DNA from 3 places in the Clostridium pasteurianum DSM 525 genome. Region 3 is predicted to be linked to each of the others. Evidence: predicted binding sites of a transcription regulator. Region 3 holds the regulator's gene; each other region holds the start of a gene.
What was found. Region 3 encodes LexA, which represses DNA repair genes until DNA is damaged. Its sites were predicted from a motif close to CNAACANNTGTTNG; they were not measured.
Positions count from the first base shown of each region.

Region 1: the regulator LexA is predicted to act here: its motif matches at 5,111-5,124, upstream of CLPA_RS14195 (DNA polymerase Y family protein).
Region 2: the regulator LexA is predicted to act here: its motif matches at 4,009-4,022, upstream of CLPA_RS14740 (DNA polymerase IV).

Region 1 is NZ_CP009268.1:3,126,734-3,133,277, forward strand. It holds gene CLPA_RS14190 (lamin tail domain-containing protein) at 1-3,559, opposite strand, end outside; gene CLPA_RS14195 (DNA polymerase Y family protein) at 3,650-4,867, opposite strand; gene gpmA (2,3-diphosphoglycerate-dependent phosphoglycerate mutase) at 5,683-6,498, shown strand.
Region 2 is NZ_CP009268.1:3,260,784-3,267,327, reverse strand. It holds gene CLPA_RS14765 (response regulator transcription factor) at 1-84, shown strand, start outside; gene CLPA_RS14760 (ATP-binding cassette domain-containing protein) at 171-1,097, shown strand; gene CLPA_RS14755 (hypothetical protein) at 1,081-1,836, shown strand; gene CLPA_RS14750 (sensor histidine kinase) at 2,010-2,912, shown strand; gene CLPA_RS14745 (tetratricopeptide repeat protein) at 2,902-3,846, opposite strand; gene CLPA_RS14740 (DNA polymerase IV) at 4,074-5,117, shown strand; gene CLPA_RS14735 (GreA/GreB family elongation factor) at 5,297-5,761, shown strand; gene CLPA_RS14730 (pseudouridine synthase) at 5,833-6,513, shown strand.
Region 3 is NZ_CP009268.1:2,097,524-2,104,067, forward strand. It holds gene CLPA_RS09520 (methionine gamma-lyase family protein) at 1-1,220, shown strand, start outside; gene lexA (transcriptional repressor LexA) at 1,382-1,993, opposite strand; gene CLPA_RS09530 (GDSL-type esterase/lipase family protein) at 2,250-2,813, opposite strand; gene CLPA_RS09535 (hypothetical protein) at 2,898-3,152, shown strand; gene lipB (lipoyl(octanoyl) transferase LipB) at 3,589-4,269, shown strand; gene lipA (lipoyl synthase) at 4,324-5,199, shown strand; gene CLPA_RS09550 (sigma-54-dependent Fis family transcriptional regulator) at 5,475-6,544, shown strand, end outside.

The DNA.
Region 1 (6,544 bases), 1.0 Mb from region 3:
AAACTCCATAAGGAAATCCTGCCTTATCAAGCATTTTATAGGCATTATCAGCGTTTTGCCATTGATTTCCTACAGTAGAATCATCAACTATATCACCAGTATGGAATAAATACTTAATATTCATCCTGTCCTTATTAGCAAGCAGCCAATTGTGTATATCCAATTGATATTGATACCAGGTTGCATTGTAATACTGAGTATCTGTTTCCCAGGCAAGAGTAAAGTCATAATTAGATCTAGGAGTGTCATTTACATTGCCTGTAGGTATATTTGGATTTGTCTGTGTATTTTTGTCTATGACAGTTTGTGTACCAACAGTCATGTATTCCTGTATAAGCACTTTCATAGTACCCTTAGAAACTCTGTCTTTTACATTCACATCTGCATTTAATTCAAATTCATTATTATCTGTTACTAAACGAGATGCAACTGGTTTCCAGGTATTATCAGTGTAATTCCATACATACATAGCCAGCTTGCTGCCCGCATTAGAAGATCCCTTCCAAGATACATTTGCTATAGCATCCTTCCCAGCATCCTCTGGAACTTTTACCTCAAACATGTGATATGGAAACTTGTCTGTGGATTTATTTATAAGCTTCTGTCCATCATCATTTTTCAATAAATCAAGAGCACTGCCTGTAACTATACTTCCATCAACTGGATGATAGTCTACAGTACCAGATTTCACAGTTATATCCTTATCAGCTGCAGTATACTTGTAGCCTTTTTTGAATTTTACTGTCATATCATCTTGAGTTGGATCAGAGACCTTTGCTTTTAAAATAGTATTATTACCACCAAGTTTAGTTCCATCTGCAGGTGAAAGTAATTCAGGTTTATCCGGATTTTCTACAGGTGTTGTAAAATTAACAGTTTTCTTAGAAATATTTCCTACATTATCTTCTGCCTCTAACTTCAATATATGATTACCGTTTTTAAGAGTAACTGACGAAGTATTATAAGGCAGTGTTATTTTTTCTCCATCCAAAGTTGCATTAAGTGATTTAAGTCCTGAAGTAGCATCCACAGCTGATGCTTCAATATTAAAATTTCCTTTATACTGCTTTTCTGTCATATTAGTTGTAATTTCAGCAGCAGTATTATCAACTTTAACATTGGCAGCTTTACTATTACTGCCATCCACTGCTGAAATGGAATAATTTCCATCTGGAATTTTTGTTGTATCCCATTGATATTCCACAGCTTTATATGCATCATCCGGTATATTAAAATTGCACTCTAATATTTCCAATTTTCCTGCACTATCTCCCATATTAATAAGCTTGTTTGGGTCTTCGTAACCTGAACACCTAAATTCACGTCCATCTGGAAGTATTAGCCTAACATTTTTAACTTGAAAATCATCATTATTTTCTCCATCATAATGTTCAAGCGGACTAGATTTTGTACCTGCGTTTATATTTATTGTAAATTGCTTTCCCTGCTGAAAATATGAATTACTAACAGGTATACTCATTGTCTTCCAATTGGAATAGGTTCCATCATCAAATATACTGAGTATATCATTTCCTATTGTTACACCATTTTTAAACCATGTGTCTGTTTGAGTAACATCAAAGGCAAAAACGGGCTCCTTCTCTAGTCCAGGTTTAGATAGTGAAGTTACATCTTGTCCATTTATTATTAATTTTGCTGAAGATGGATACGTGTCTTCACTGGCCCTTATAGGTACAGTACCTTTAACAATAAAAGTATTATCCACATTTAAACGGAGAGATTCTGTTACTGCATTTTTAAGTGTTAAATGTCTTGCACTAGTTCTTGTGGTATTTACTCCATCTGATGCTTCAAAATAGTAGTCAAAATACTTTTTTCCAATTACATCTGTTGAACTTAAAATTTTATGGAATTTTCCATCACTGCTAACTGTAAGATTATACTTTGTATAGTCACTGTCCACATTACTTTTTAAATAAAGTATTGCAGTCTTAACACTTGTATTATCGGACATATCAACGTTAAAATCAAAATCCACAGCAGGGTCAATTATTGCAGCTGAATTATCTTTAATAGAAGGCAGCTCACTATCTTCTGTCACATGAAGTCTATTAGTTGGCACTTGTGATGGAATCACAGTTCCTGGAGTAGCACTGACTTTTCTGGTCATAACCAAATCAGAAGGATCCTTCGAATTATAGCTATACTGTATTCCCTGATCAGGGTCTGTATCATCAGCACCCTTCATATTGTAAAGTGCTTTATCTAAATCTAATCCTGTATTAGTATCTATTTTAATCCCACGTGCTCCTGAATTTGCCATACCCGCTGAATATATTCGTACGATATCTTTGTTATCAACTAAGGAAGTATTGAAGTACTTATTAAAATCCTCTACAGTCAATGAGTTGTTATTTCCATTTATAATCCACAGAACTAGTGGTTTACCAACCGGTATTACTACATCCTCAGGAGTACTTGGCCACAAAGCGTTGGTACCATTATCAGGATAATTATACACAATTTTGTAATCCTTTAAATTGATATCCTTATCACTATTATTATAAATTTCTATGAACTCATAAGCATCTGACCCATTTATATTGGTTTTAGAATCTGGTAATAATTCTGTTATAAGCAGTGGAGGCTGCTTTTGATCCTCTCCTGTTCCCTGATTAATTGATATAGTATATTGATCTGTTTTCCTTGTATTAGTTCCATCCGAAGCTTCAATATAATATGTAATAGTTTTTGCTGTAAGTTCTGATGATGGAATTATGCCGCTAAAATTATCTTTTCCATCACCAGACATGTCAGCACTCTTGAAATCAGTATCTTTTTCATTTTTATAATAAAGCTTAGCTGCTGCCACTTTTGTATCATCTGCTATAGATGCATTAATTGTAACATCTTTTGTTACATCACTTACATCTCCAATTTTTGTATGATTTATTATAGGTGCAGTTACGTCCTTATGAATAGTTACCCCTTCTTCAGAACTAAGTGCTAGAGGTGAAGGTACACCTACAATTTTTTCTGATGCTGCATTAGAACTTCCACTGTACTTATAATGTGCACTTTTAGTATCATTGCTTGCATCTTCTTTTACATATGCAGCTGAACTTATTTCTGTACCATCATCTTTTTGTACATGTATAGTACGCGGACTTGTATTAGCCATTCCACCTCCACAAGGCATCTTAATTATATATTTATCATCAACTGTGGAAGGAATATTAAACGTACTTTTAAAATCATCTGTAGTAAGACTTGAATTTGAGCCATTGTCTACCCAAACTATAAAAGCTGTTTTCGCTGGGATCTGCACATCCGCATTAATATCCCAGGTAAGACTAGGAGTTGAGTTTTGATAATCATAGATAAGCTTATAGTCTTTGGCATTGATAGCACTCTCTGAATTGTTATACAATTCTATGAACTCATAAGCATCGGCACTGTTTACATTTTTAGTATTTGGCATTAATTCCGTAATAAGCAGTGAAGATTCACGGTCTGCTGCTAGAGCTTTTATTGGGAAATTTATAGAATTAAAAGTTAAAGCTGCCGTTAAAAATAGTGCAATTTTTTGTTTAAGCATTTTTGTCCTCCTTTTTTAATTCTTATTTTTTTGTTAACATTAGAAATTTTACTTACTTAATGTTAGAGAACTATTATGCTTTTGTTAAAATTACTTAATCGTCTTAACTTTAGATTTAACAAACACTCCTCTCATAATAGAATTAGAGCCGTATTTAGATCTTATACTATCCAAAGTCCTATCCAATTTTTCATTTTTCATTTTACCTTCACTGTCAAATAAAGATGTTTGATATAATTCATTAGGAGATAAGTGAGATACGGATACTCCCAGCAGCCTTATCTTATCTCCTCTCCATACCTTGTCAAAAATTTCATAAGCTGCTTTTGTAATGTCTTTTGTAGAATCTGTAGCATTATAAAGTTGTTTTTGTTTGGAATAGCTTATAAAATCACTATTCTTTATTACTACAGTTACTACTTTACAGATACTTTTGGAACTCCTAAGTCTCATAGAAACAGTTTCACATAATGCTAACAAGATCTTATGAGCAGAAACTCTATCCTCTATATCCGCTGAAAGAGTAGTAGAATTTCCTATACTTTTAGCTTTTATGAAAGAATTGTCCTTAACCTCTGAATTTTCAATACCTCTTGCGTAATTCCAGATCAAAGCACCATAATTTTTAAATTCATTTTTCAAAAGCTTCAAATCACAATTAGCAAGTTCTCCTATGGTTTTTATATGTAATTTATGAAGCCTAGGTACCGCTGCTCTTCCTACCATAAATAAATTTTCTACAGGAAGCGGCCACATCTTCTTCTGGATTTCATCTGGATAAAGTGTATGTATTCTATCCGGCTTTTCAAAATCAGAAGCCATCTTAGCCAAAAGTTTGTTGCTAGATATACCTATATTGACAGTAAATCCAAGCTCTTTTTTTATACTTTCTTTTATGCTAAGGGCAAAATTTTCAGGGTCTTCATAAGCTTTTTTTATACCGGTAAGATCCATAAAACATTCATCTATAGAAAACTTTTCTATCATTGGAGTATATGTTTTTAATATGTCCATCATAGCATTACTGTACTTTCTATATAAATGGTGTTCAGGAGGAATTACTTTCAACTGAGGACATTTCTTCTTTGCTGAAAATATAGATTCTCCTGTTTTTATATTATATTTTTTTGCTGAAATGGACTTTGCCAGCACTACACCATGTCGACTTTTTGAATCTCCTCCAATAACAGCAGGTATTTCTCTAAAATCTACAGCTTCACCCTGTTGAAGATTATAAACTGAACTCCAGGATAAAAAAGCAGAATTTACATCAATATGAAATATGATTCTATTTTTCCTATTCCCCATAATTAAAATTACTTCTCCTTTACACAAAATTCAGTTTCATGAATTATTTATTAGCTAAAATCCGCATATTAACATTTAAAACAATTTATAGATATCCAATTTCATAATTAAATATTAATCAGTATAAATAATCTGAATATCCTGATCTAAAAAATTAAAATTTATATTTCAAGTTGAATATCTATATTTTTCTTCTTTTATATAAATAATTACTATATTTTATATTATTAACTATATTATATACGAACATACGTTTTAAATAAAGAATTTTAAGAATAAAATCTGCTAAAAATTCTTACAATATATTTGAACTTTAAATTTATATATAATCTATTAATCCATTGATAATAATGGGTTTTCTATTTTGAAAAATTCTAGAGATAAATTTAATAAGAACAACACTTATAATAGTTAATTGCTTATATGCAGCACAGCTTAAATATAATTACAAATAAAATATACATTCAATGCTAGAAAAACTTAGAAAAAAAGCATTACATATTATAAAAACTATCAATAATAATGAAATTCATTATTAATATCACATACCATAAATATCTACAAATTACTATAATATAAATAGAGATAAATAATTATACTATAGATTATCCAAATTCATAATCAAATGCTGATAACCATAGATAATCTGAGTAGCTTGATATAAAAAAATTTAAATTTATATTTCAAGTTGAGTATCTATATATTAATAAATTATAAATTTAAAGAATTAACAAATGAAGCAGTATGCACATAAATTTAATTTTACAAATAGATTAATTGTAAAATTGTCTCTATTAGAAAAAGGAAGTGATTTTATGATAAAGTTAGTTTTAATAAGACATGGTCAAAGTGAATGGAATAAGGAAAACAGATTTACTGGCTGGGCAGATGTAGATCTATCCCCTCAAGGTGTTGAAGAAGCCAGAACAGCTGGAAAAATATTAAAAAATAATGGATATACTTTTGATATTGCCTATACCTCCGTTTTAAAAAGAGCAATAAAGACTCTCGATATCATATTGGATGAAATGAATCTTATGTGGATTCCTGTAAATAAATGCTGGAAACTTAATGAAAGGCATTATGGTGATCTTCAGGGGCTGAATAAAGCTGAAACTGCTAAGAAATATGGTGATGATCAGGTTCATATCTGGAGACGTTCTGTAGATGTAAGACCGCCTGCTTTAGATAAAACTGATAAAAGGTATGCTGGAAATGAAGGTAAATACAAAGATTTAAGAGAAAATGAAATTCCTCTTACAGAAAATCTCGAGGATACAGAAAAAAGAGTACTTGAATATTGGCATAAGGTTATTGTCCCTGAAATAAAAAAGAATAAAAAGGTTATAATAGCTGCTCATGGTAATACCTTAAGAGCTTTGGTAAAATACCTGGATAAAATACCAGCAAACGGAATAATAAATTTAAATATTCCAACAGGTACGCCTTTAGTTTATGAGTTGAATGATAATTTAAAACCTATAAGAAACTATTATTTAGGCCTTACTGGCGAATTACCTGAAATTCAAATTTCCTTAGATGTGCCTGTAGTTGATGCAAAAACAAAAGAGGATACTTTTAAAGATTTAACTGATGTAGCAGAAAAACAAAAAATACAGCACAGCCACTAATTTTATATTAAATAAGGCATATGAAAATAAATAGTAAGTCAAATAT
Region 2 (6,544 bases), 1.2 Mb from region 3:
TCCAATATTCGTAAAAAAATTGCTGCTATTACCGATGAAGAATATATCAAAACTATTTGGGGAATCGGCTTTTCATTAGTTTAGATATCATCTTTATGATTTCTTTATGATTTACTTATAGGTCCTTAAAAAATAGCTTGTAAACTAATAAGTGTAAAGGAGGACTGAATATGAAAACGCCAGTTTTAAAAATAACTAATTTAGAGAAAAGGTATAAGCATCAAGTTGCCTTAGAAAGTACTAATCTTGAACTATATCAAGGAGAAATATGTGCCATTATTGGGAAAAACGGTGCCGGTAAATCAACCTTATTCAAGATGATTGCTGAAGAAACATTTCCTACAAAAGGTGAGATTACTTTGTTTGGTGAGCCCTATGGGAAACATAATGCTCGTGAACGAATGGGTGTCATGATTGAAACTAATGTATTTTTTGACAACTTTAATGCCGCACAGAATTTAGAGTACTATCGTTTGCAACGGGGAATTCCTGAAAAAGCAATAATCGGAAAGGTATTAAATAGGATAGGACTTGCAGAACATCAGCGAAAGAAATTTTCCGAATATTCATTGGGGATGAAACAAAGGTTATCACTAGCTTTGGCTTTATTATCCTCTCCAGATTTTTTGCTTTTGGATGAGCCAATCAATGGTTTGGATGTTGAAGGAATGGTTGAAATGCGCCAACTATTTCTTAAGTTGAATCAAGAACATCAAATTACAATTTTAATTTCAAGTCACATTTTATCTGAGCTGCAATCCATCGCCACACGTTTTGTTTTTCTAAATAAAGGTAAAGTTATTCAAGATTTATCTCGCAAAAAATTATTGGGAATGAGTCAACAGTTTATACTCCTTCGTGTAAATGATGCTAAGAAAGCTTGCTTTATACTAGAAAATAATTTTGTAGATATCAACTATAAAGTTTTAGCCAGTCAACAATTGGAGATTTACAATTATATTGCGGACCGGCAAAAAATTAATCGGCTTTTAAATGAAGGTAATGTAGATATTTTAGAAATGACAGTTAAAAGTAAGAACTTAGAAGAATATTTCTTAGGTTTGGTAGGAGGCAATAATAATGTTGAATCTCATTAGAAGTGAAGTATACCGTTTAATACATTCAAAGCTGTACTACGGATTAATTGCAGTGATTACTTTTCTTGTAATAGCTGCTGCGGGAGTATTACAGTATTTTAGATTTAAAGAACCAACTTTTCGGTATGGAACAAGGATGTTCTATTATAGTAATGTACTCGGTATGACTACTTTAATTATTATTCTCTGCTTATTGGTAATTTTAATATTGACAAGAAAAAGTCAGTCAAAAATGTGTGCAACGGTTTCCTTCGGCTATTCTCGCCAAGCTATATTCTGGTCAAAATTGGTGACTTTATTCTTGGGGATAGGTGTTATGGCTGCTATTGCTTTATTAGCTATTGCTTTAAGTGGTAATGTGATTTTTGATTTGATCAATAATTCAACTTTTAGTGAATTTTTAATTTCTTTTAGTAATGTATTACCCATTGTTGCTTCTGGTTTTATTTTAGCCTATGTTCTGAGTATTAATGGTGTTTCAGAAGTTTTAAACTTGCTTATTTTATTGTTTATTTATCACATTTTAGGTAGTTTAATTAATACTTTAGCTGGCAGAGTTAGTACCTTAAAAAGCATATCTAAATGGACACCGGGTATGCTATTTAATAATAATTTAGTTGATTATATGTCCAATAATGCTCATTTTGACATTAAGTGCTGGGTGCTCGGATTAATAATTATTTTTATCAGCTTGATTATTGGGCAAGCAACTTTCAAAAAAAAGGATTTAGGCATGTGAAAATAAATAATAAGTCAAAGATGCGACGAATATTTTGAATCCAACAAGGAAGCAGGTTCCGAGGATAGTGAGCTATCTGAGGGTTCTGCTGACGCAGTAGGATTCAAAATAGGCTAGTATACTGACTAGTTATTTATTTGAATATGCCTTAGCCTAAAGAAAGGAGGAAAGTTATGATTTATATTGTTTGTATACTAGCAGTTGTAACTATCCTCTGTTTGATAAAATATTATTTTACTAAAATAAATATTGATGCGTTAACTACAGAAATTAACAAATTAAATAAATTAATTTCTGAAAGCAATCAACAAATTACTGTGGTTACTCCTGATAAAACAACGGAAAAGTTAGCTGCTGGAATTAATCATTTAGTTGATTCTTATAAGGCATTACAATTGCAAAATACTAAAGAAAAGCAGCAGTACAAAGAAGCCTTAGCTAACTTTTCTCATGACTTGAGGACACCGCTAACTTCCATTATGGGATATACTGACATAGTTTTACATTTGAAATTATCCACGGAAGATAAAGAAAAATATTTAGAGATTGTCCGATATAAATTGGAAAGCTTAAACAATCTGGTAGATTCATTATATGATTTGTCTTTAATTGATGCAGAAGAGTATCCAGTTGAGTTAAACCCACACTCGTTATATCAGTTATTGTGTGATAGTTTATTACTGTTTTATAAAGATTTTGAAGATGAAGGCATCTCGTTACAGTTGGACCTTGATGAAAAAGTTCCATTAGTGCTGCTTGATGAAAAAATTACAAATCGAGTATTGCTGAATTTATTCCAAAATATAATACGCTATGCTAAATCATACTGCAAAGTTGAATTAGGGGTAACAGATGAATATGTTACTATCAGCATTAGTAATGATTCTGAATCTTTAACAGAGAAAGATGTAGTACAACTTTTTAACCGTACATATAAAGCTGATGTTAATCGTTCTAAGCACTCTTCGGGTTTGGGTTTGGCCATTGCAAAAGAGCTGATGGAATTACAACTAAGCACCATAAATGCAGATTATCAGAACAATACTTTAACATTTATGCTGTCATTTAAGCGTTAAAAGGACGGTTTTCTCCTAACCTGCTTTTATCCACAAATTCCTTAAATAAATGTAAGTTTCTTACCTTTCCCAATTCTTCGTCTTCTAAAACATATTTTAAAAACTGTGGATATAATTTTAAAGCTATAATTATATCTTCACAGGCCTTATTTTCTTCATTAATTAGAGCATAAAAACAACTTCTGTTATAATATAAAAAATATACTTCACTACAATTATTAATACCATTGGATAAAATTTTTATGCCTTTTTTGGTATCCTTATATTTATAAATTACTGCTAAATTCAAATAACTGTATTCATAACTTCCATCTTTTTCAATTGATCTCTCATAAAAATTAATGGATTTTTTTATCATATTAAACTTATAATAAATTACTCCCATATTGAACAAAGCTAGATGATTATTTGGATTTATTTTTAAAGCTTTTGAAAATATTTTATATGCAAGATCATTTTGATTTTGTTCCTCATAAATACATCCTAGATTTAGGTTTGCCCAAAAATCCATAGGATTCAAACTTAACAGTTTTTTATAAGTTTCTATTGCAAGATCTTTTTTACCAGATACATCATAAGCATTTGCTAAGAAAAAATAAGCTTTATGATAATTTGGATTTATGTAAATAGCTTTATTGTACAATATTATAGCTTCTTCATATTTTCCTTCTTCATCATATATTGTAGCTAAACCATAGTAAGCCCTTTCTTCATAGTCATCTATACTTAAAGCTTCTTTATAATAATCTTTAGCTTTATCTGATTTTCCCAAAGAGTCATATATTAAAGCTAAATTAATTATTGCATCCAAATTTTTACCACTTGAAAGTTCATAAACTTTATTATATAAATCTAATGATTTAATTAATTTATTTTCTTCAAAAGCCTCCTCTGCCTTTTCTAAATATTTGTTGATTTGTATATCATCCTTCATAAATACACTCTTTCTATAGAAATTATTGTCTAGTTTTCTTAATTGTATTATAATTGTCAATTATAATTTAGAGACAGAAAGTCAATACATTAATTATAACTTCCATTGAGTAGATAATCCAGAAATTATTATAAAGTCTAAATTACAAAACAATTTGACAGAGGAACATATGTTTGATATTCTGTTTATAGAATTGGCTATATAAAGTTCTAATGGAGGAAATTTCAGTGGATAAAGTTATAATGCATGTGGATATGGATGCTTTTTTTGCATCTGTTGAAGTAATAGATAATAGAAGTCTTAGAGGGAAGCCTGTAATAGTTGGAGGTATGTCTGAGAGAGGTGTGGTTGCTACTTGTTCCTATGAAGCAAGAGCCTTTGGAGTAAGAAGTGCAATGCCTATTTACATGGCTAAAGCTAAATGTCCTAATGGAATTTTTCTTCCTGTTAGATATGAAAGATACAAGGAAATATCTAATAAAATATTTGATATTTTTAATGAAATAACCACTCTTATAGAACCATTAAGTATAGATGAAGCCTATTTAGATCTAACTCATGTAAATAGAGATTCTCTATACATAGCAAGCTTTATAAAAAATAGGATAAAAAAAGAAACTGGACTCAACATTTCTATAGGATTATCCTATAATAAGTTTTTAGCCAAATTAGCTTCGGATTGGAACAAACCTAATGGTCTTAAAATAATAAAAAAAAGTGATGTCCCAAAGATCCTATTTCCTCTATCCATAGATAAAGTTCATGGTTTAGGAAAAAAATCTGTAAAAAAGCTTAATAATATTGGTATCTTCACTGTAGAAGAATTATATAAGCTTTCAGTAAATTTTTTGGTGGATTTATTTGGAAAATTTGGACCTGAAATATACGATAGAATACGAGGAATTGATAATAGGGAAGTTAAAATTCTTAGAGAAAGAAAATCTATCGGAAAAGAAACTACCTTGATTAACGATACTGATGATGAGGAAGATATAAAACCATATATTAAAAGTTTTGCTAGTTCTATTGCAAATATTATGAAAAATAAGAATCTAAGTGGGAAAAATATTACCATAAAAATAAGGACTGCATCTTTTATTAATCATACTAAAAGCAAAACTTTAACGTATTACATAAATAGTGAAGAAGATATATACAGGGAAGCCTGTAGCATTTTAGAAAAGTTAAAACTAGAAGAAAAAATAAGATTAATTGGAATATCAATTTCATCCTTTAAAGAAAAGAAAATTGAGCAATTGTCCTTATTTTAGTCTGTTGTCTTAAAATTTATATATTAATAATATTAGTATACTATTCTAGTGGTAATTACAGAGAATATTTAAATTGATATAATATTTATTTAAATTGTTATATTTAACTGTTGTGCTATAATAAATTAAATAATATAAAATTTTGGAAAAAGATTTTAATCATGGAGGTTTAGTTTTTTATGAATAATACGCTAACGGAAGAAAATATTAATAAATTAAAAGAGGAACTAGAATATAGAATGACCGTAAGGAGAGCTAAAATAGCAAAGGAAAAATTAATAGCTGCAGCACATGGCGATAGATCAGAAAATGCAGAATATAAAGAAGCTTGTGCAAACTATAGAGAAAATGATAATAGAATTCAATATTTATTAACTATGATTTCAACAGCAACAGTAATAGATGATAAAAATTTAGATAAATCAATATTGGGAATTAACAGAAAAGCCAGAATTAAATTTGTAGAGGATGGAGATGAAGATATTATAACATTAGTAACTACTATGGATTCAGATCCAGAAAATATGTTTATAAGTATAGAATCAGATTTAGGAAAAGCATTAAAAGGCAAAAAAGCTGGAGAGGTAGTTGAAGTTAATGCTCCAAGTGAAAAATATAAAATAGAAATACTAGAAGTATTATAGCAAGGATCTAACTTCCAGTTATCTTCTATAGGGATTGATATCACAGCCGCTAATGAAAGGATAATATTTTAATGAGAATTAACAAACTTCTTAGCAATTCAGGCTTTTGTTCAAGAAGGGAAGCCAATAGACTTATTGAGGAAAATAGGATAACTGTAAATGGTATGCTCTGTGAAAAGGGTCAATGGGTAGAAATTAAGGATGTTATACTTATTGATAATAAACCAATTCCTATAAAAGATAAAATTTATATTGCATTAAATAAACCAGTTGGAATTACCTGCACTGCAGCAAAAGAAGTGAAAGGCAATATAATTGATTTTATAAATTATCCGGAATATATTTTTCCTGTTGGCAGATTAGACAAGGAATCTCAAGGATTAATATTATTAACAAATGATGGAGAACTTGCCAATAATATTTTAGAATCGGAAAATGAACATGAAAAAGAATACATAGTAACTGTTAATAAGCCCTTTGATGATTATTTTATTAAAGCAATGTCTAAAGGAGTGGAGATTTGCGGGGTTAAAACAAAAACCTGTAAGGTAATTAGAGTCAAAGAAGATACTTTCCGTATTATTCTCACTCAAGGACTTAATAAACAGATTAGGAGAATGACCAAAGCTTTTGGGTATTCAGTTGTGGAACTGAAACGTATTAGAATTGTAAATATAAAAATTGATGGTATAGATATGGGTAAGTGGCGTAAGCTTACGGAAGAGGAATTAGCTGAATTAATGGATTTATAAAGAATTTAAAGTAATTGAAATTGAATCAAAG
Region 3 (6,544 bases):
TAGATTTATCTGAAAAAGCTTTAGAGGATGTGAAAGATGAATTTTACAGATATGATTCTATAAGAGAATATAATCAATTAAAGGTGCTAAATGCATTTCAGGAAGAGAGAATAAGTGAATCTCATTTTACAAATAGTACAGGTTATGGTTATGGAGATATAGGCAGAGATAGTTTAGATAAAGTTTATGCAAAAATTTTTAAAACAGAAAGTGCTCTTGTGAGACCACATTTTGTAAATGGTACTCATGCTATTGGAGCAGCATTATTTGGAAATTTAAGACCTGGAGATACTATGTTTTCTATTTGTGGAACTCCCTATGATACATTACATAATATAATAGGCATAAGTAAAGAAAAAAATGTAGGGTCTCTTATGGAGTATGGAGTAAAATATAGAAAAATTGATTTAACTGAAAAAGGTGAATTTAATTTTAAAGACATAGAAAAAGTACTAAGAGAAGATGAAAGCATAAAATTAGTTCACATACAAAGATCTACAGGTTATGGCTGGAGAAAAGCACTAACTATTGATGAGATTGAGGAAGTTATAAAATTTATTAAAGATATAAAAGAAAATGTAATATGTTTTATAGATAATTGTTATGGTGAATTTATTGATGTAAAAGAACCTACAGAAGTGGGAGCAGATTTAGCTGCTGGGTCTCTGATTAAAAATATAGGTGGTGGAATAGCTCCAACTGGGGGTTATATAGTTGGAAAAGAGAAATATATAACTCAAGCTTCTTATAGACTTACTATACCTGGTATTGGAGGAGAATGTGGTTCAACCTTTGGCGTTATGAGAGCTCTATATCAGGGATTATTTTTGGCACCTCATGTATCTATTGAAGCATTAAAAGGAGCTGTTTTCTGCTCAAGACTTATGGAACTTGCTGGTTTTGAAGTGCTTCCTAAATTCAATGATAGTAGAAGTGATATAATACAGGCCATAAAATTTAATGATAAAGATAAGCTTATTAAATTTTGTAAGGGTATACAAAAGGGATCTCCCATTGATTCCTTTGTAGAATGTGAACCTTGGGATATGCCAGGGTATGAAGATCAGGTTATAATGGCAGCAGGATCATTTATTCAAGGCGCTTCTATAGAACTTTCAGCAGATGCTCCTATAAGAGAACCTTTTATTGCTTACTTGCAGGGAGGATTAACTTTTGAACACGCTAAAATAGGTGTTATGATGGCTCTTTCAAATTTATAAATTGTATATAAATTTAATGCATTTAGTAAATTTGAAAATGCATATATAATATATTTAGTTATAGAATTAGATTTTAATAATATAAATAGCTAAAAGGATATTTAGCAATATAACAAATATATGCTGAATATCCTTTTATAATAAAATATTTTGTTTCATTTTTAATAACGTCTGTATATTCCCACTAGCTCACCTATAATATTGCAATTTGGAACAATTATAGGATCCATGGTGGAATTTTCCGGTTGAAGTCTTATGTGATCTTTTTCTTTATAAAAGCGCTTAATTGTAGCTTCATCACCAATTAGAGCTACAACAATGTCACCATTCTTAGCGGAGTTTGTCTTTTCGATTATAGCAAAATCACCATCATATATTCCAGCATCTATCATACTTTCGCCAGATATTTTAAGTATGAACAAATCATTTTTGTTCTTGGTAAACTCTAGTGGCATAGTAAAGTAGTCTTCAATATTTTCAAAGGCTAGAATTGGTTTACCTGCAGTTACTTTACCTATTATAGGTATGTTTACTAATTCTTTTTTTGCTCCTTCATCTCCTAATAATTCTATTGCTCTAGGTTTTGTTGGGTCCCTTTTTATCAATCCTTTTTTTTCCATTCTTGAAAGATGCCCATGAACAGTGGAGGTGGAACTTAAACCTACTTTAGCACATATTTCTCTGACAGATGGAGGATATCCTTTATTTATAACTTCAGACTTTATAAATTCATATATTTCAGTCTGCATATCTACTTTTTTATCTTTTACCATTGTGACACCTCTAACTATAACAGTATTTTATAAAATTATAACACATTATTATATAGGATGCAAACTTACGTTCTAATAATCTTTGATTTCACCTGACTAACTTGGCGTAAGACTCCAACGCACTCTGTACAGCCCTCACACAAAATCAAAAAAAGATTTTGGTTCTCTGCTTTTCTTCAAGTGGGAGTTCGACGCCAAGTAAGCCATGCATTTGCAGTTCTAAAATTCAGATGGGGTAAAAGAATCCCCACCTGAATTAAGAACTTGCTTCAATAATAATTTCAAACATTAATTTATGACCTAGGCTATTTGGATGGATTCCATCGCTATATAAGTTAATTATATCCTTAGTTTTTATAAAATAGTCATAGAAGTTTATAAAATCAATGTTATTTTTACAGGCAAAGGTTTGTAGTATTTTTATATATTCTAATAAATTTTCATTAACTTTTTTATAATCTATGTACTTATCCCAGTGTTTTATGGCAAGATCATTAACAATAGGTGGTTGCAGACCTAAAATGGGAATTATATTATTTATTTTAATTTCTTCTAATATAAATTTAATATTATCAATAATATTATCTAGAGGATAATTTAAGAGTAAGTCATTAGTTCCTGCCATGATTATAGTGTGAGAAGGCTTTAATTGTAATATATCTTTATTGGATCTTGATAATATTCCAGCAGTAGTATCACCATTAACACCTTTATTTATGACTTCTATATCTAAATTTTTGCCAAGTAATTCAACCCAGCATTCATCTGAATATACTCCATACCCATAGGTTAAACTGTCTCCAATGCAAACTACTTTCATTAATACACCCCTTTTACAATATAAATTGTATTTCTAGTAAAATATATTCTTTTTATAGTATATCATATTAATTTTAGATTCCTAATGTGGAAAGCATATAAAAACTATATTGAAGAGTGCGCATGTAAACAGCATGAAGCTATAAATAATCAATGTATTGATGATATTTTAATTTATGCAATAGCATTAGACATAGATAAAGATTTTCTTGAATTTTATTCAGAAAAATTAGTATATGATGATAATACTGAAAATTTATATGGGGATAGCAGCAATTTTGGCGGATTTTCTGGTGGAGGAGATTGTTCTGGAGGCGGCGGTGGATCTGGAGCATTTTAATAAACGTAACTCAGAGCTCTTTAATTTTGCGTGAAACACTGTACAGCTTGTGATGAAAGTAGAGAATTAGTGTCCTTGTAATCATGGGATAAAAATAAATAATAAATCTCTTGATAGAATTTTAGCTCTCAAAATGGGAATATGAGAAAATTATTCCCATTTTGAGAGCTATTTTTAATATAAATTTCTATTATAATGTATATAAAATATTTAACACATTGAAATCCATGAAGTTATAATAGGTAAATAAGTATTCTATTATAATATATTTAGTTTAAAAGCTTAATTTAATATTCAAGTATAAGAATTGGTATAAAAATTGCTATAAATTTATAATAAGAGAATTATTATAAATTAAAATTAATATGTGTTGTATTCAAAATAATATATTGAATAAAAAGATAATTGGCCTCATCAAAGAAAGAAGGCGAAAATTTTGAAAAGTTGTTATGTTACTGAATTAAAAGATTTTATATCCTATAAAGAAGGACTTGAATTACAGAAAAAAGCTTTTGATATTGTAAGTAGCGGTAAAATAGATGGTATATTATTATTGCTTCAGCATAGTCCTGTTATTACCATCGGAAAAGCAGGTGGTAGAGAAAATTTACTTATTTCAGAGAAAAAATTAAAGGAATTGGGAATAGAGTTGTATGAAAGTACAAGAGGAGGAAATATTACTTATCATGGCCCAGGACAACTAGTAGCTTATCCTATATTAAATCTAAATAAATTTAATATAGATGCTCACTTATATTTAAGAAAATTAGAAGAAGTAATAATTAGAACTTTACAGATATATCATATAAAAGCTGGAAGAAAAGCTAAGTACACTGGAGTATGGATAGATGATGCTAAAATTGCAGCTATAGGGGTGGCACTTAGAAGATGGATAACCAAGCATGGATTTTCTTTTAATATTTCTATAAATAAAGATCACTTTGCACTAATAAATCCCTGCGGTATAACCAAATTTGGAATATGTTCTCTTGAAGACTTTATTTCAGATGTATATTATGATGAAATACTATATAACGTTAAGATACAATTTGAGAAAACTTTTCATATGGAATTAATTGATAAAGCTAATATAGAAGATTTATCCGATGACTATTAGGTTTATATAAATTAAATTTTAAAGATGCTTATTGATTAGATAGGGAGTGATATTATGTCTGAAAGACCTGAATGGCTTAAAGTGAAAGCACCAGAAATGCAAGTATTAGAAGAAATGGAAAGTATGCTTAAAAAACTATCACTTCATACTGTCTGTGAAAGTGCAAATTGTCCTAATATAGGAAAGTGTTTTAAAAATAAAACTGCTACCTTTATGGTTATGGGAGATGTTTGCACAAGAAACTGCAGATTTTGTGCTGTAAGAAAAGGATTACCTAGAGATCTTGATAGTGAAGAGCCAGTAAATGTAGCAATAGCTAGTAAAAAATTAGGACTTAAGCATGTAGTTATAACTTCTGTTACTAGAGATGATTTAGGAGATGGAGGAGCAGATCATTTTGTTAAAATTGTTAATGCCTTAAGAAAATTAAATCCTAATTCTACTATAGAACTTCTAATACCAGATTTAAAGGGAAATTGGCAAGCTCTTAGAAAGATAGTAGAGGCAAAGCCAGATATAATCAATCATAATATAGAGACAATTCCAAGATTATATAAAAAGGTTAGACCTAAAGCAGTTTATGAAAGATCCATTGAGCTTTTAAATCAATGTAAGCGTATGGATGAAAGAATATATACTAAATCTGGAATTATGCTGGGGATTGGAGAAAAACAGGAAGAAGTAGAGAAGGTAATGGATGATTTAATTTCTGTTAAATGTGATGTATTAACTTTAGGACAATATCTTTCTCCGTCTCAAAAACATGTACCAGTAGTAGAATATGTATCAATAGAAAAGTTTAATGATTATAAGTATACAGCCTCAAATAAAGGGTTTAAATTTGTAGCTTCAGGTCCTTTTGTACGTAGTTCTTATAAAGCTTTTGAAGGAATGGAAACTCTAAAAAATTTTAATAGACAGAGTTATTAGTACATTAATAAAATATCAATTAATATATATCTGTCTTACAATACATATATATGGTATTGTGAGGCAGTTTTTTTTAGTTATTAATATAATTTTGCGTAATTACATGAAGGTATTTTCAAATTTAATGAATATTTAATCCTTTTAAGATAACCTCTCTTTCATAGGTGGGTTGATTTAGATAAATATAATAGATTATAATTTATTTAGGAAATAAATTATATAAAAGCACAGCTTAATTATAAAACTTTTATACCTTTTAGGGGGTGAGAATATTTATGAACTATTCAGCAAAGATAGAAAAAATATGGGATGAGTTTGTAAATCATAATAGAGTATCTAAAGATATGAGACAGGATATATTGAACTCTTGGATGAGATGTAAAGGTTTAAATGTAAATCCCAATATGGGAGAAGGTAAAAAAGTATCTATAGAAAAGTTAAATAGAATATTGGACAATAAAAAAGAACTTATACAGATAGCCTTACCGGTAATGCTGGATCTATACAATCTTTTAAAGGAATCTAACTATTCCATTATTTTGACAGATGAAAATGCAGTTATTCTAAAAGTAATAGGAAATGAGACCATAATGGATGAAAATAGAAAATTAAGTTTTTTAAAAGGCTGTTGCTGGTTAGAAAAGGATGTAGGTACTAATGCTATAGGTACAAGTATTTATTTAAATAAACCAATGCAAATATTGGGAGCAGAACACTATTGCAAAAAACAGCATCAATGGACTTGTTCAGCATCACCTATACACGACAGCGAAGGTAATATTATAGGATGTATAAATTTATCAGGAAATTTTTCTAACTTTCATTCACACACCATAGGAATAGTAGTTGAAGCTGCAGATACTATACAAAAGCAATTTTCAATGATTGAACAGAGAAAATTAGTAGATGCGGCTTTTAATTCCATTGATGATGGTCTATTAGTTATGGATAATGATTTTAGATTAAAAAATTTTAATTCAAAATTATGTAATATACTAAAAATATCTAAGGAAGAAATATATGATTTAGATATAAAATTTCTATTTAAAGATGTTATAAAAAATACAGATAATACAAAAGATATGAGAATTTCTGATAGAGAAGCTATTTTACACGTAAAAAAACACAGAATAGAATGTAATATAAATATCACACCTGTTGAAATATCTGGTATTCAAAAGGGACTTGTAATTATTGTAAAAAATTTAAAGAATGTAAGAAGTGTTATAAATAAAATGATGGGATTTTCTTCAAAATACTCCTTTGAAAATATTATGACTGAAGATCCTAAAATGCTGTCTATAATAGATGAAGCTAAGAATATTGCAAAAAATGAATGTTCAGT